2 regions of the Priestia sp. YIM B13552 genome follow, and region 2 is predicted to be linked to the other one. Evidence: a T-box and tRNA genes for the amino acid it is inferred to sense, from the RefSeq annotation. Region 2 holds a T-box; the other holds one or more tRNA genes.

Region 1 (7,046 bases), on a different contig from region 2:
ATGCCCACACCAACTTAGTCGTGATCGGAGAAAAACTAGCGCGTGAAGAAGGAATTAACATTCTTATTGATTCTATTGACCGCGATCCTGAGTTTCGAATTACGACTTCCTTAGTAATCGCAAACCAGTCAAGTGCTGCTAATTTGGTAAAAGCACTAACGCCTGTGGATAAAATTCCAGCAAACAAAATTATGAAAACGCTGGAGTTCACTCAAAGAAAATGGGGAGAAAACCTCAAGGTTTCTTTTCAAGAAGTGATGAAATCTCTCGAATCTCCCGGAGGAGAAGCACTAGTCTCGGGTTTTCGTTTAGTTGGAAATCCTCAACAAGCAGAAAAATTAGATAACCTCCAGCAAAGCGCACCAGAAGCTACCCTTCGTGCTTCTGGCATTGCTGTTTTTAAAAATGGAAAGTTAATCGACTGGTTGTACAATAGTCCAGCCAGAGGCAGCGTTTGGATTCTTGATAAAATACAAGGAACCGATATTAATGTAGACTGGAAAGGAAAAAAGGAAGCGCTTGCCTATCAAACAGTTCGTCAAAAAACGGATGTATCTGTAAAAATGGTAAAAGGAAAACCTTATGCGTCCGTTCACACTCGCGTAGAAGGCGATCTTGGAGAAGTTGAGGTCCCCGTTGATACCCGTCAACCTGCTGTAATTAAAAAAATGGAAAAAGGTGCAGGTAAAGAAATAAAAAAAGAATTACAAATAGCTATTAAACAAGCTCAGACAAACAAAGTTGACATCTTTGGATTCGGAGAAGCACTAGCACGCACGCGGCCTAATCAGTGGGAAAAACTCAAATCAGAATGGGATGACGTTTACTTTCCAAAATTAGATGTAGACGTTAAAGTAGAAGCTTACATTCGCCGAACAGGTCTGCGCAATAAGTCGTTTCTCTCTAGCGTAAAAGAAAAACAAAACTGAGGTCAGGAGGTTCTGGCTATATGGAAAAAGCAAAAATTAGCGCCACTCAATTATTTATTCTCATGGTTTTATTCGAGCTGGGAAGTGCTTTATTAGTTCCTCTTGCAATGAGAGCGAAGCAAGATGCATGGCTAGCTATTTTAATTGGAATGCTGTGCAGCTTTTTTTTCTTCTTAGTCTATCATAAGCTCTATTCCTACTATCCGGACCTTCTGCCTACAGAGTATATGCAAAAAATTTTAGGGAAGGCACTTGGAACACTTCTTGCATTCATATATATTGTCTATTTTTTATACGATGCATCACGAGTTCTAAGAGATTTCGGAGAGATGCTTCTTACTTTTGCCTATCCCGATACGCCTTTATTTATTGCCAATGCCTTATTGATGCTGGTCATTATCTATATAACCCGAAAAGGAATTGAAGCGATAGCAAGGTCAGGAGAGCTTCTGTTTATTTTTATGTATTTTCTGGCTGTTGCAGGCTTCATCTTAATTATTAGCTCAGGGCTAATTGATTTTAAGAACTTGCAGCCGGTATTAAAAGAAGGAGTACTCCCCGTTGCGAAAATTGCTTTAACTGAAACGCTGTATTTTCCTTTCACAGAAGCTATTGTATTTACCATGCTTCTTCCTTACTTGAGCAACCCAAAAAAAGCGAGTGTCACCATGATATGCGCAACGGGATTAAGCGGAATTAACCTAATTATTACGATGATCATTAACATTAGCGTACTTGGAGTTGATTTGACGACAAGATCACAGTTCCCTCTTCTGAGTACTGTCCAAACGATCCAAGTAGCTGATTTTTTAGAGCGTCTAGATGTATTTTTTATGTTCGCTATGGTTATTGGAATTTATTTTAAAGTTAGCATCTTGTTTTATGCTTCTATAATAAGTACAGCTACTTTATTTAAAATTAAATCGCCTTCCCGTCTAGCGTATCCTTTAGGCATCATTGTGTTATTTCTGTCGATTACAATCGCTAGTAATTTTCAAGAACACCTTTATGAAGGGCTGCACGTAGCGAGATTTCTTTTACATATGCCGCTATTTTCTATCATACCTATACTGCTTTTGATTATCGCCTTTTTGAAAAATAGGAAGAAGCAGCACAGATAGTATATCTCTAATAAATAGAAAAAATGGCGTTAAAATTATCGAGGTGATGTTCGTGTATATATGGTTTTATGATCATTTTGTTAATACCATCTTATTTCCGCTTACTTGTATCATGCTAGTGTGCCTATCACTAGGGCTGTATGCATACGTTAAGCTAAAAAAAATGAAAAGTGAAGAATAGATAGCTACTCCCTCATTTAAAACAAGAAAGATACAACAAGATAGAAAGCAACTGTTATTCCCGCTGCAATTAAAGCTGGCTTTAATTTATATTTGGCATATTCAATAACAGATAAATCTAATATTTTGGCGATGGTATTCGTATCGTCGCTTAAAGGTGAAGAAAATGCTCCAAAGGAACCGCTCGCAAACACCGCACCGATAATTAATGGCAAAGAAAGATCTGCAGAACTTGCAAGCGATACGCCAAGCGGCATTAAAATCCCCCATGTCCCCCAAGCAGACCCGATAAAGTAAGAAATAGCAGCTCCAAACACAAACATAAAAGGAGTGACAAACATTTGAGGAATCCACTTAGAATGTGCCGTCACAAAATTTGAAAAACCTAAGTCTTCTGTAACAGCGGATAATCCCCATACTACCGATAACAGCAGAATAACAGACATTAAGTCATTGCCTCCTGTGATAAAACCATTAAGCAAATTCTGCAATGTAAAGCGCTGAAACAAGAAAAAAATGAGGGTAATTAACGTAGTGATAATTAAAGCTACTACCATCGCTTCTAGCACGTCTGCTTTAATAAATGCTTCAAAAAAGCTGTGGCTCTTATGATGCCCGCTCCACCATGTTAAAAGTAAAGTAAGTGAAATCACAACAAGTAAAGGTACTAACAGATTCCAAGGCTTAGAAGGCAAATCCTTCGACACGCAAGGATGACAATCATGCCAATCTTTTTCGTCTTCTTCCTCTAGCTTCATAGGAGCCGTAGATGTTGAATGATGAAAAAAACTGAAATAAATCCCTACTAGAATAATCACAATCGAAAAGAAGTTATAAGGAATGCTTTGAATGAACAAAGAATAAGCGTCTTGTTTTATGCCTTGATGATCAATTGCCATTTGAATGATTGAGACCATATACCCTACAAATGCCGTTGCCACAGGAATTAAGACGATAACAGGAGTAGCAGTTGTTTCAATAACAAACCCTAGCTCTGCTGTCGTCATTTTCACTTTTTTCAGCAGCGCTCTCATGATGGGTGCGATCGTCACAAAACGAAATGTGGGAGCACTGAATGTTCCAATGGTTGAAACATAGGTTAAAATAAGGGCTTTTTTTCTTGTATCAATTCTTTCTGCAGCTGTTTCCACAAACCCCTTAACTCCTCCAGCCATCTTAATCATTCCGATAAGCCCTGAAAACGCGTATAAAAAGACGACGATTTCTATATTACTTTTATTTCTAAGAGCTTGTACAACATAGTGAAGTAGCTTTTCAACACCTCCGATAATCGAATGATCAATTAAATAAGCACCTACTAATAAGCCTAAAAACAACCCTGGCAGCACTTGTTTCGTGAAAATAGCTATGGGAATAACAATTAAAAACGGTATAATCGAAAACCAACTAGATTCCATAGGACTCTCCCCTATCTTAAAAACCATATTAGATGTCTTCACGTATCGTTCATTAGCTTTTAATGTAACCCCAATATTATGTGTATATTCACGAAAGCAACACGTATAAGCAGTACTGCTTTAATAAAATATTTCTGATTACAAACAGCATAATAAAACTCTTTATTTCTACAACAAAAAAGCAGTTTGCACATGCAAACTGCTTTTGAAAAGAAGCGGAAGACGAGGTTCGAACTCGCGACCCCCACCTTGGCAAGGTGGTGTTCTACCACTGAACTACTTCCGCGCATTTATCTAAATTAAGATGCGGGTGAAGGGACTTGAACCCCCACGTCATAAGACACTAGATCCTAAGTCTAGCGCGTCTGCCAATTCCGCCACACCCGCGTGTGAATTAAAAGATAACTCCAAAATGGCAGGGGCAGTAGGAATTGAACCCACACTGACGGTTTTGGAGACCGTAGTTCTACCTTTAAACTATGCCCCTAGAAATGACCTCTTCAAAAGAACCTCGTTTATTAACGACGCTACATCATAATAAAACATATATGGAATTTCGTCAATAGATCTTTTGATGAATCATAACTAGTACTAGCGGTTTTCAAAAAACTGTGAGGCATATCACAGCTTTTTACACATTCCCTTCACCAGCTGCAGTCCTCTTTAATCTCCGCTATTTGTTTTTAGAGACTCTGCTGTAACAAAGTACTATACAAAATGTCTCCAAAATCGTGTAAAGACCGAAAGAATATGTAGGAGTGCAGATTTTACAGGAGGCACGTTTTTTTGAGAATCCGTATTAACATCCACAGGTTCTCCCTCATCTCCCACAAGCATACTGTGAGAAATTTTAGCTTCAATAGCTCCTGTTAACTGGGCTGCAAATTCTTCACTATCTATCATAACCATGGATTCAGTATTTAAAAATGCAGAGCGCGAATCTAGGTTAAAAGAACCAACTGCACTTAAACGCTGATCGTAAACAACAGATTTCCCGTGAATTGAATAAGGCTTTTGATATTCATAAAGCTTCGAACCAGCTTTTATGACGCGATTCTTTACTCCCAAGTATGCAGAAAAAGCCATAGCATTTGGAGTGGATGTAATAGAATTAGTTAAAATAATTCTTTGCACTTTTGGTTTTACTCGCTTATCTATATACTGTTCCATCTCTTTTGTTGGTACGATATAAGGGGTTTGAACAACAATGGATTTTTCAGCTTGTTGGGAAAGCTTAATAAACGTTTTCCATATAAAAGGGCTTTTATTTATTCGTTGAATAGGATTTGTAATAAAAGAAATCTTTCTTGTAGGGATCGTTGCTTCTCTCCATACAATATAAGGATGGACAAAAGGTTCGTTTGCTTTTTTGGCCTCTTCGTATTGATCTATCAACAATTTCTTTCCTGAAAGACCGCGAAATTGTTTAGTTTTCTTGAGCTTTGGAAAAGCTTTTCGTGTATACGGATGATTCCATAATTTCTCTACATACTTCTCCATTGAGAGAATGACACTATGACTTTCTTGCTTTGTGTTATAAATCAGCACATCACGGTCATAGACAAAATTTTTATTTGGTTGACTGGCCAAGTATTTATCTCCAATGTTTCGTCCTCCAATAATACCTAATTGGCCATCGACTACTATTATTTTATCGTGAAGACGATTATGCCATGTCCAAGGTTTAAAAATAGTGAAGGGCTCATAGTACTTTAATTCTATATTATTGTGGAAAGCTAGAGCATAAAGAACATTTTTCCTCTTGCCTTTTAGCCCATGAGAGATCCCGTCTAACAGCACGCGAATACGTATACCTCGATCCGCAGCTTCGAATAAAGCGCCCATAAGTAAATCCGAAGAACGACCTTTACCGATGGAAAAGTACGCAATATCAATTGTATGCCTCGCTTCTTGAATCATCTGCATTCGAACAAGCCCTGAAAAATAACCGTTTTCCAAAAGCATAACTCGGTCTGTAGATTCTTTCTTCCCGTAAAAATTCTCAGTATTCATTACTTTTAAGTCTTTTCCCTTGTGCAAAGGGACATAAAACAGTACCACTGCAGTTGCGAATACATATATGAAGTACAATACGACAATCATTATTAGTATGTTTATTAGCATATTTCCTGTCACAATCCCTTTCCATTCTTATCGTTTCTTTTTATTAGGATTCTTACTTTTTTAACTTCTATACCTTTTAAAATAAGAATGGAATGATGGATTATTTGTTATACCACTGTTGATTTCCGTGCAAGTCTTCGCCTTTCCTTCCAAACAACAGCTAGAAGCAATTATATAAACGAAACTTACGTTTACACTACCAATAAAAAAAGCCGAGCGCGTTTGATTCTCCATCAAGAATCAAACGCGCTCGGATCTTCCTTCAAATAACATGCTTTTGTTCCAGCCTCTTTCAAATAGATATGACTATTGTAAAATAATTCTCAATTTTTTCTTTATACATATTTAAGGAGATATGTGCTTTATTATGGTTTTAAGATAACTTTTGTACATTCATCCTGATGATTGTTAAACATTTCATAGGCTTCACTTGCTTGATTAAGAGGGATTTTATGAGAAATTATTTCTGTAGGATCAAACTCCCTATCTGTAATTTTTTTAAATAATTCTGGCATGTAATGAATGACTGGAGCCTGTCCCATTTTTAAAGTGATGTTTCTTTCAAAAATGTTCCCAAGAGGAAACATATTATATATCGATCCATATACACCTGTTAGCTGAATTGTCCCAAATTTCCTTACTGCTTTTAATGCAATTTGAATAGCACTTAACGTTCCTCCTTGCAGCTTGAGTTTTTGTTCAATCGCTTCTACTGGTGATTTCTTTCCATCCATTCCTACACAATCAATTACAACATCTGCTCCACCACCGGTTACCTCTTTAATATAGCTTCCCATATCGTCGTATTTATCAAAATTAAAGCACTCTACGTTATTCATTTGTTTAGCTCGTTTTAATCTATATGGAACGTTATCAACAGCGATGACCCGTTTAGCACCTTTCATCCATGCAAACTTTTGAGTCATTAATCCAATAGGGCCGCTGCCAAGAACCACTACTGTATCCCCAGGTCCAACTCCGGAATTTTCTACACTCCAATAAGCGGTTGGCAGAACATCCGACATAAATAACAATGCCTCATCTTCAAGCTCACAGGAGGGCGGAATTACAAATGGCATAAAATTCCCAAAGGGAACACGTAATAGTTCAGCCTGTCCTCCTGGGTGATTCCCATATCGTTCAGTGAACCCGAAGTATCCTCCTGTATCGATTTCCTTATTAGGATTAGAGTTATCACATTGACTTTCTAAATCATGCTGACAATAATAACAGGTCCCGCACGAAATATTGAACGGTAAAACTACTCTGTCTCC
Region 2 (7,046 bases):
ATCCTAGATTCACATAAGTGGTCAGTGACAGAATAATTAAAAGAAGGAGAATCAACGATGCTACAATACTCATTAAGACGTATTTTAGGAATGATTCCTATGTTGATTCTAATCTCCTTTGTCGTTTTTTCCCTGGCAAAAATGATGCCAGGGGACCCTTTTGGGGGCATGATTGACCCAAGTAAGACAGATCCAAAATATATCGAAGAGATGCGTGATAAGCTTGGATATAATGATCCTATCTATGTACAGTATTGGACTTGGATTAAAGGGGTGCTTCAAGGAGATCTTGGAAAATCAACAACACATAAGTTGCCGACACTTGAAATTATAAAAGAACGTATGCCTAATACTATATTTTTAGCGCTGACTTCATTATTTATTACTTATGTATTTGCTTTTATACTGGGGATGTATGCAGGTAAAAAACCGTATACTTTAGGAGATAATCTAATTGCAGGGTATAACTATTTTGCATTAGCGGTTCCATCGTTCATTGCTGGAATTGTAGGAATTTATTTCTTTTCTTTTCAGCTAGATTGGTTTCCATTTAGCGGTTCAGTAGAAGTTGGATTAGAAAAAGGAACGTGGGCATATATACAAAGTAGAATACATCATGTTATTCTCCCAGCTTTAATATTAGGACTGATGTCAACTGCTCAATATACGCAGTTTTTACGTAATGATATTATTGAAAACAGTCGCAAAGATTTTGTGCGCACAGCCAGAGCAAAAGGGACAAAAGAATCTAAAATTTATAATGTTCATATCTTACGCAATTCAATGATTCCTCTTATCACCTTCTTAGGTTTTGACCTTGTAACAGTAATTGGAGGAGCTATTATTACAGAAACAATTTTTACATACCCAGGTATTGGAATGTTATTTGTAGAATCTGTGTCGACCCGGGATTATTCTGTAATGATGTCACTAACGATGCTATTTTCAGTACTTACACTACTTGGAAATTTACTTGCAGATGTGTTATACGGCGTAGCAGATCCGCGTATTCGTTTGGATTAGGAGGAGAAAGTATGGAAATTGTAACGAAAAAAGATGTACAGCCAGAAGTGAATATGAAAGCTCCTAAAAACCTTTCTCCATGGGCGATTGCGCGAAAGAAGTTTGTTAAAAATAAACTGGCCATGATAAGTTTAGCTTTTATGATTGTGATTACGCTTCTTGCCATTTTTGCACCGCTGCTTACAAAAGCAGATATTACACGTATCGACTATATGGCGATGAATGCAGCGCCTTCTAGTGAGCATTGGTTTGGAACGGATACAAATGGGCGAGACGTATTTGCACGTACATTGTATGGAGGAAGAACTTCGTTACTGATTGGAGTTGCTTGTACAACGCTCGTTATTTTAATCGGAACTTTTATTGGTTCGATTGCGGGTTATTACGGGGGCAAGGTGGATCAATTCTTAATGCGTTTTACAGACTTTGTATTAAACTTTCCGCTAATTGTTTTCGTTGTAGTGTTAAATACAATCCTAATTGGAAAGATCTCAGGCGTTTGGACGCTCATCCTAGTTGTTAGTTTCCTAAGCTGGGGAAGTACGGCCCGGCTGGTTCGAAGCAAAGTCTTGGCTGAAAAAGAAAATGAATATGTGCTTTCAGCTGTTTCCATTGGGTGCAGCCCGTTTAAAATCATCTTTAAACATTTGCTGCCAAATGTGTTTTCAACGATTGTGGTTCAAGCCAGTTTGCAGATGGCGATCCTTATTGTGTTTGAGTCAGCGATTAGCTTTATCGGTTTTGGCGTGCCGGCTGATACGCCAAGCTGGGGGAATATGCTGACAGAAGCAAGGGAATCAGATGTGCTGCAGAATAAGCCTTGGATGTGGGTTCCGCCAGGTTTAGCTATTACATTTACGATCCTAGCTATCAACTTCATTGGTGAAGGATTAAAAGATGCTTTGAATCCCAAATCTCTTCGTTAAAAATCTATCACAAAAGTGTGATAGATTTTTTTAGGTTTGTCAGACCTCCTGACAAACCTATTACTATAGAAGAAACTCGGATTTTTTTCTGCTTATAGGGGTCGATATAGCTCATAAAGCCTTTAGCAATCATTAGCACTGGCGTTATATCTGTGCTTCGAAATAAGTGCATTTGAACAATAGCCAACAACGAAGGTATTTTACAATTAATTTTTAGAAAAATAACATCATTTGGAATAAAAATTCCTTTATCTGCCTATACTGATGGATAACAAACAGATAGTAAGTGAGGGGTAAATTATGCTATATCTTCATGATGTATGGGTTAATTGGTTTGAAGGCGAAGAAAACGGTTATAATGTGTGTCATTTCCATGAGTGGAGAAAAGACGATTGTGTAGAACTGCTCGATCAAGCACCGTTATTAAAAGTAAATCCGCTTTTATTTCATTACATTGAAAATGATCTTTCCGAGCTACCTCAACAACTACTACAAGATGTCTATCAGAAAGCATACATTCGGAAAAATCATGAACGCACGCAGGTTGAATATTGTTTTATCGTTACAGATGGAACGAATATTTTAGCAATTGATACGATGGGATATCATATTCCAATTCGAAAAAGCCGCTTAATTCCAAGACAAGAACAGTTAGTCTATGAGATGATTGCGGATCAAGAAGAGCTAGAATATAAGTTCAGTGAAGACGAGCTGAATAAAAAAGAGCATCATATTCTTTCACCGTCTCCTGAAACGATGAGAGGACTAACACGTAAAGAACGTCAGCTAAAACAGCTGTTATTTATGGCACTTGATCAGCTACATACAACAAAAAATACAGCTCAAATCCGCTACTGGTACACGGAGTGGAATCCAACGAAGTACGAAGACATTCAAGAGATGCCGTTTCAAGACGTGTGGAATCAGCTATACGATGAAACGAAGTCAGGGTGGTCACCGAAGCATAAATTATTATGCGAGCGCTTAGTAAAAGGACAACCTTTCTTTGAAAAACTTTGGGAAATTGAACAAGAGCCAAAAGTTAATTAAAAAAAACGACTGCATAGCAGTCGTTTTTTTAACGTTTACGGCCAATTCCCATTGCGTTTCGCATTTTGCGAAGCATTTTATTAGCCGTTGCATTTGCTTTATCGGCACCTTGATCTAAAATATCATCTAGCTCGCTAGAATCAACTAATTCATAATATCTTTTTTGAATTGGAGCAAGTGCTTCAGCTACCACTTTGGCTGTGTCAGCTTTAAAGTCACCATAACCTTTGCCTTCGTACATCGCTTCAATGTCTTCGATCGATTTATTGGCTAGGATTGAATAAATACTTAATAAGTTTGAAATACCTGGCTTATTTTCTTTATCGTAGCGAACAATACCTTCTGAATCCGTTACGGCACTTTTGATTTTCTTTTCAATTGTTTTAGCGTCATCCAAGAGCGTAATGAAAGCTTTTTGGTTTGGATCGGACTTGCTCATTTTTTTCGTAGGATCTTGAAGAGACATGACGCGTGCGCCCACTTTTGGAATACGTACTTCAGGGATAGTGAAGATATCATTGTATTTTTTGTTAAAGCGCTCAGCTAAGTCACGCGTTAATTCTAAATGCTGCTTTTGATCTTCACCAACTGGAACCAAATCGGTGTTGTATAAAAGAATATCCGCTGCCATTAATGGAGGGTAAGTTAGTAATCCTGCTGATACTGCTTCTTTTCCAGCGGACTTATCTTTAAACTGAGTCATACGTTCAAGTTCACCGATATACGCTACGCACTGTAACATCCATCCCGCTTCTGTGTGGGCAGGCACTTCCGATTGAATAAATAAAGTCGATTTTGCTGGATCAATTCCTACCGCTACATACAGAGCAGCAAGGCTGCGAATGTTTTTACGAAGTGCTAAACGATCTTGAGGCGTTGTAATTGCATGCTGATCTACAATACAAAAATGACAGTTATAGTCATGTTGAAGTTCAACAAATTGCTTCATCGCTCCAATGTAGTTACCTAAAGTGATTGTACCGCTTGGTTGAATACCTGAAAAAATTGTTTTCATCAAATCTTCCTTTCATCTGCACATATATGATGCTAATTTACGGATACAACATAAAAAGGCCCATCCACTCCTAGCATAAGCTAGGGGCGAATGGACCGCGTTGCCACCCTAATTAGCACACATAATTGTGAACTATCTTTATTCATGTAACGTTGAGGTCAACGTTCAAGCTTTGCACTTGAAAGCTCCAAAGTCCATTCTGCAGGTTTCAATGTTTGTTCTCACCAGCCACAAACTCTCTAAAAATGAAAATTCTGCATACTACTCTTTTTCACAGCTTTAATTATATAGTTATTCGTTATTATAACGCGAAAAAGCAGGAATTTAAACATCTTATCGCTAAAAAGTTTTATAAGACAATTTACTGGAATTTTTCAGCGGCAAAAAAAGACAAGAACCTTTTAATTAAAGCATTTCTTGATGAAAATTTGGTGGAGGATTTGGTAAAAATCTTTTATTTAGTATTTCTAATAACTTTGTAATACTCTTGTAATACCTATACTACAAAAAAGATTTTAGAAGTCTGACAAGTAGGCACAATCCTTATAAGATAAGGTTTTTTCCCTCATGACAAAAAAATACCATTAAATAATAGTATTGCAATAAATTTTTAAAATATTTATAATAGGCGTAACAAACATATTTTTTACAAAGGTATTACAATTTCTTAATTTTTCAGAAAACACAAAATAGACAATGTTTTGTTTCAATTAGCGAATTTTGTAATGAATGAGTCTTCTACATATTAAGCGCATACATTGGATTTACAGCATGTAAACAATTGATGACAGTTTCATAGAGTAGAAGAATAATTTTGCAGTGAGGTCTTTAATGCTCTACTACGTGAAAAAATAACTGATTATTTTGTATTGAAAGAGGATTAAGAAATTAGTGCATATCAAAAAAATATGGTTGCCACACAAACAAAATTTAATAGGGGGTAACACGCAATGAAGAAAAGGTTGTCGATTCTTTTCAGTTTGCTGCTTGTAATGAGCTTGTTTTTAGCTGCATGTGGATTTAACAAAGAATCTGGTGGCAGTGAAAATGCTAGCAGTGATGGCGGCGACAAGAAAAAAGAGCAAGAGCTTCGCGTAAACATTAAAACTGAGCCTTTTTCACTAAACCCAGGCTTAGCTAATGATTCAACGTCATCAAACGTATTATTACAAACATTTGAAGGTTTAACTCGTATCGGTAAAGATGGAAAACCTGAAAATGCAATGGCGAAAGATGTGAAGGTCAGCGATGATCAAACTAAATATACGTTTACGATTCGCGACGATGCAAAATGGTCAAATGGTGACCCTGTAACAGCAAAAGATTTCGAATATGCATGGAAATGGGCGTTAGATCCTAAAAACGAATCTCAATATGCATATCAATTATACTATGTTAAAAATGCACAAGCTGCTAATGAAGGAAAAGGTTCATTAGATGATGTTGCGGTTAAAGCAACAGATGATAAAACGCTTGAAGTAACATTAGAAAATCCAACGCCATATTTCTTAGAATTAACAGCTTTCTATACGTACTTCCCAGTGAATACGAAAATTGCTGAATCAAATGAAAAATGGTACACAAATGCAGGCGAAAACTATACGTCAAACGGTCCTTTCAAGCTTAAAACTTGGAAACATAATGACAAAATCGAGTTAGTTCCTAATGAAAACTATTGGGATAAAGATGCTGTAAAACTTAAAAAAGTTGAAATGTACATGATCAATGATAACAACACTGAACTTTCAATGTTCAAAAACGGTGAATTAGACTGGGCGGGTATGCCTACTGGTCAATTACCAGCTGATGCACTTCCTGAATTAAAGAAAGACGGTTCATTAAACATTCAAGAGATTGCAGGTACTTACTGGTACAAGTTTAATACAGAACAAAAACCTTTAGATAACGTGAACATTCGTAAAGCATTAGCTTATGCAATTGATCGTAAAGGTATTACAGAACAAATTACAAAAGACGGTTCAGTTCCAGCGATGGCGGCTGTACCACCAACAATGTTTGAAGACAACAAAAAAGGTTACTTCAAAGACAATGATGTGAAAAAAGCAAAAGAATATTTAGAAAAAGGCTTGAAAGAAATGGGCCTTAAAGACGCTTCAGAACTACCAGCAATTAAGGTTTCATACAACACGGATGAAAAACATGCAAAAATTGCACAAGCTGTTCAAGATATGTGGAAGAAAAACCTTGGTATTAAAGTACAGTTAGACAACTCTGAGTGGGCTGTTTACATTGAAAAATTACACCAAGGAGATTATCAAGTTGGACGTATGGGCTGGTTAGGAGATTTTAACGATCCAATCAACTTCTTAGAATTGTTCCGTGATAAAAAAGGCGGAAACAATGATACAAACTGGGAAAACCCAGAATATAAAAAGTTATTAATTGACTCTCAAAAAGAAACAGATCCTAAAAAACGTCTGGAAATGTTGAAAAAAGCAGAAGGTATCTTCATGGATGAAATGCCAGTGGCACCAATCTACTTCTATACAAACGCTTGGGTACAAGATAAGCAGCTGAAAGATGTTGTGATGTCTGGACTTGGAGACATTCAGATTAAATGGGCTCATTTTGAGTAAGTAACATCAATTATGACAAAGGGTATATGGGGCCTGGTGCTCCATATACTTTTCTTTCTTGTGCGCGAATTTTGTAAAAATATGGAGGTGTGTCAGGGTGTTCAAATATATAGGAAAACGACTTATTTATATGTTTCTATCATTATGGCTGATCGTAACAGCGACCTTTTTCTTAATGCGTGCTGTTCCAGGAGGTCCATTCACATCAGAAAAGCAGCTTCCCCCTGAAATTCAAAAAAATCTAAATCAGTATTACGGTCTAGACCAGCCTTGGTACCATCAGTACTTTGATTATTTAACATCAATTTTAAAGTGGGATTTTGGTCCATCTTTCAAATATAAAGGCCAAACGGTAAATGATTTGATTAACGGCGGATTCCCTGTTTCATTCATGCTAGGGATGGAAGCTATTTTAATAGCGATTGCTATTGGTGT

Evidence for each region. The T-box of region 2 lies ahead of trpS (tryptophan--tRNA ligase). A T-box ahead of a tRNA ligase gene usually reads a tRNA of that ligase, here a tRNA-Trp.
Region 1: it encodes a tRNA-Trp, which carries the amino acid that the T-box ahead of trpS (tryptophan--tRNA ligase) is inferred to sense. The anticodon was not compared.

The regions. Positions count from the first base shown of each region.
Region 1 covers NZ_JBHZOU010000003.1:572,287-579,332, forward strand. The annotation lists gene ACFX40_RS15025 (Ger(x)C family spore germination protein) at 1-929, shown strand, start outside; gene ACFX40_RS15030 (GerAB/ArcD/ProY family transporter) at 950-2,050, shown strand; gene ACFX40_RS15035 (Na+/H+ antiporter NhaC family protein) at 2,248-3,648, opposite strand; tRNA gene ACFX40_RS15040 (tRNA-Gly) at 3,863-3,934, opposite strand; tRNA gene ACFX40_RS15045 (tRNA-Leu) at 3,954-4,035, opposite strand; tRNA gene ACFX40_RS15050 (tRNA-Trp) at 4,062-4,135, opposite strand; gene ACFX40_RS15055 (phospholipase D-like domain-containing protein) at 4,357-5,751, opposite strand; gene ACFX40_RS15060 (zinc-dependent alcohol dehydrogenase) at 6,138-7,046, opposite strand, start outside.
Region 2 covers NZ_JBHZOU010000001.1:1,140,957-1,148,002, reverse strand. The annotation lists gene opp4A (oligopeptide ABC transporter substrate-binding protein) at 1-36, shown strand, start outside; gene opp4B (oligopeptide ABC transporter permease) at 58-1,023, shown strand; gene opp4C (oligopeptide ABC transporter permease) at 1,035-1,949, shown strand; gene ACFX40_RS05580 (YjbA family protein) at 2,250-2,999, shown strand; gene trpS (tryptophan--tRNA ligase) at 3,028-4,017, opposite strand; T-box leader at 4,094-4,298, opposite strand; gene ACFX40_RS05570 (peptide ABC transporter substrate-binding protein) at 4,965-6,611, shown strand; gene ACFX40_RS05565 (ABC transporter permease) at 6,709-7,046, shown strand, end outside.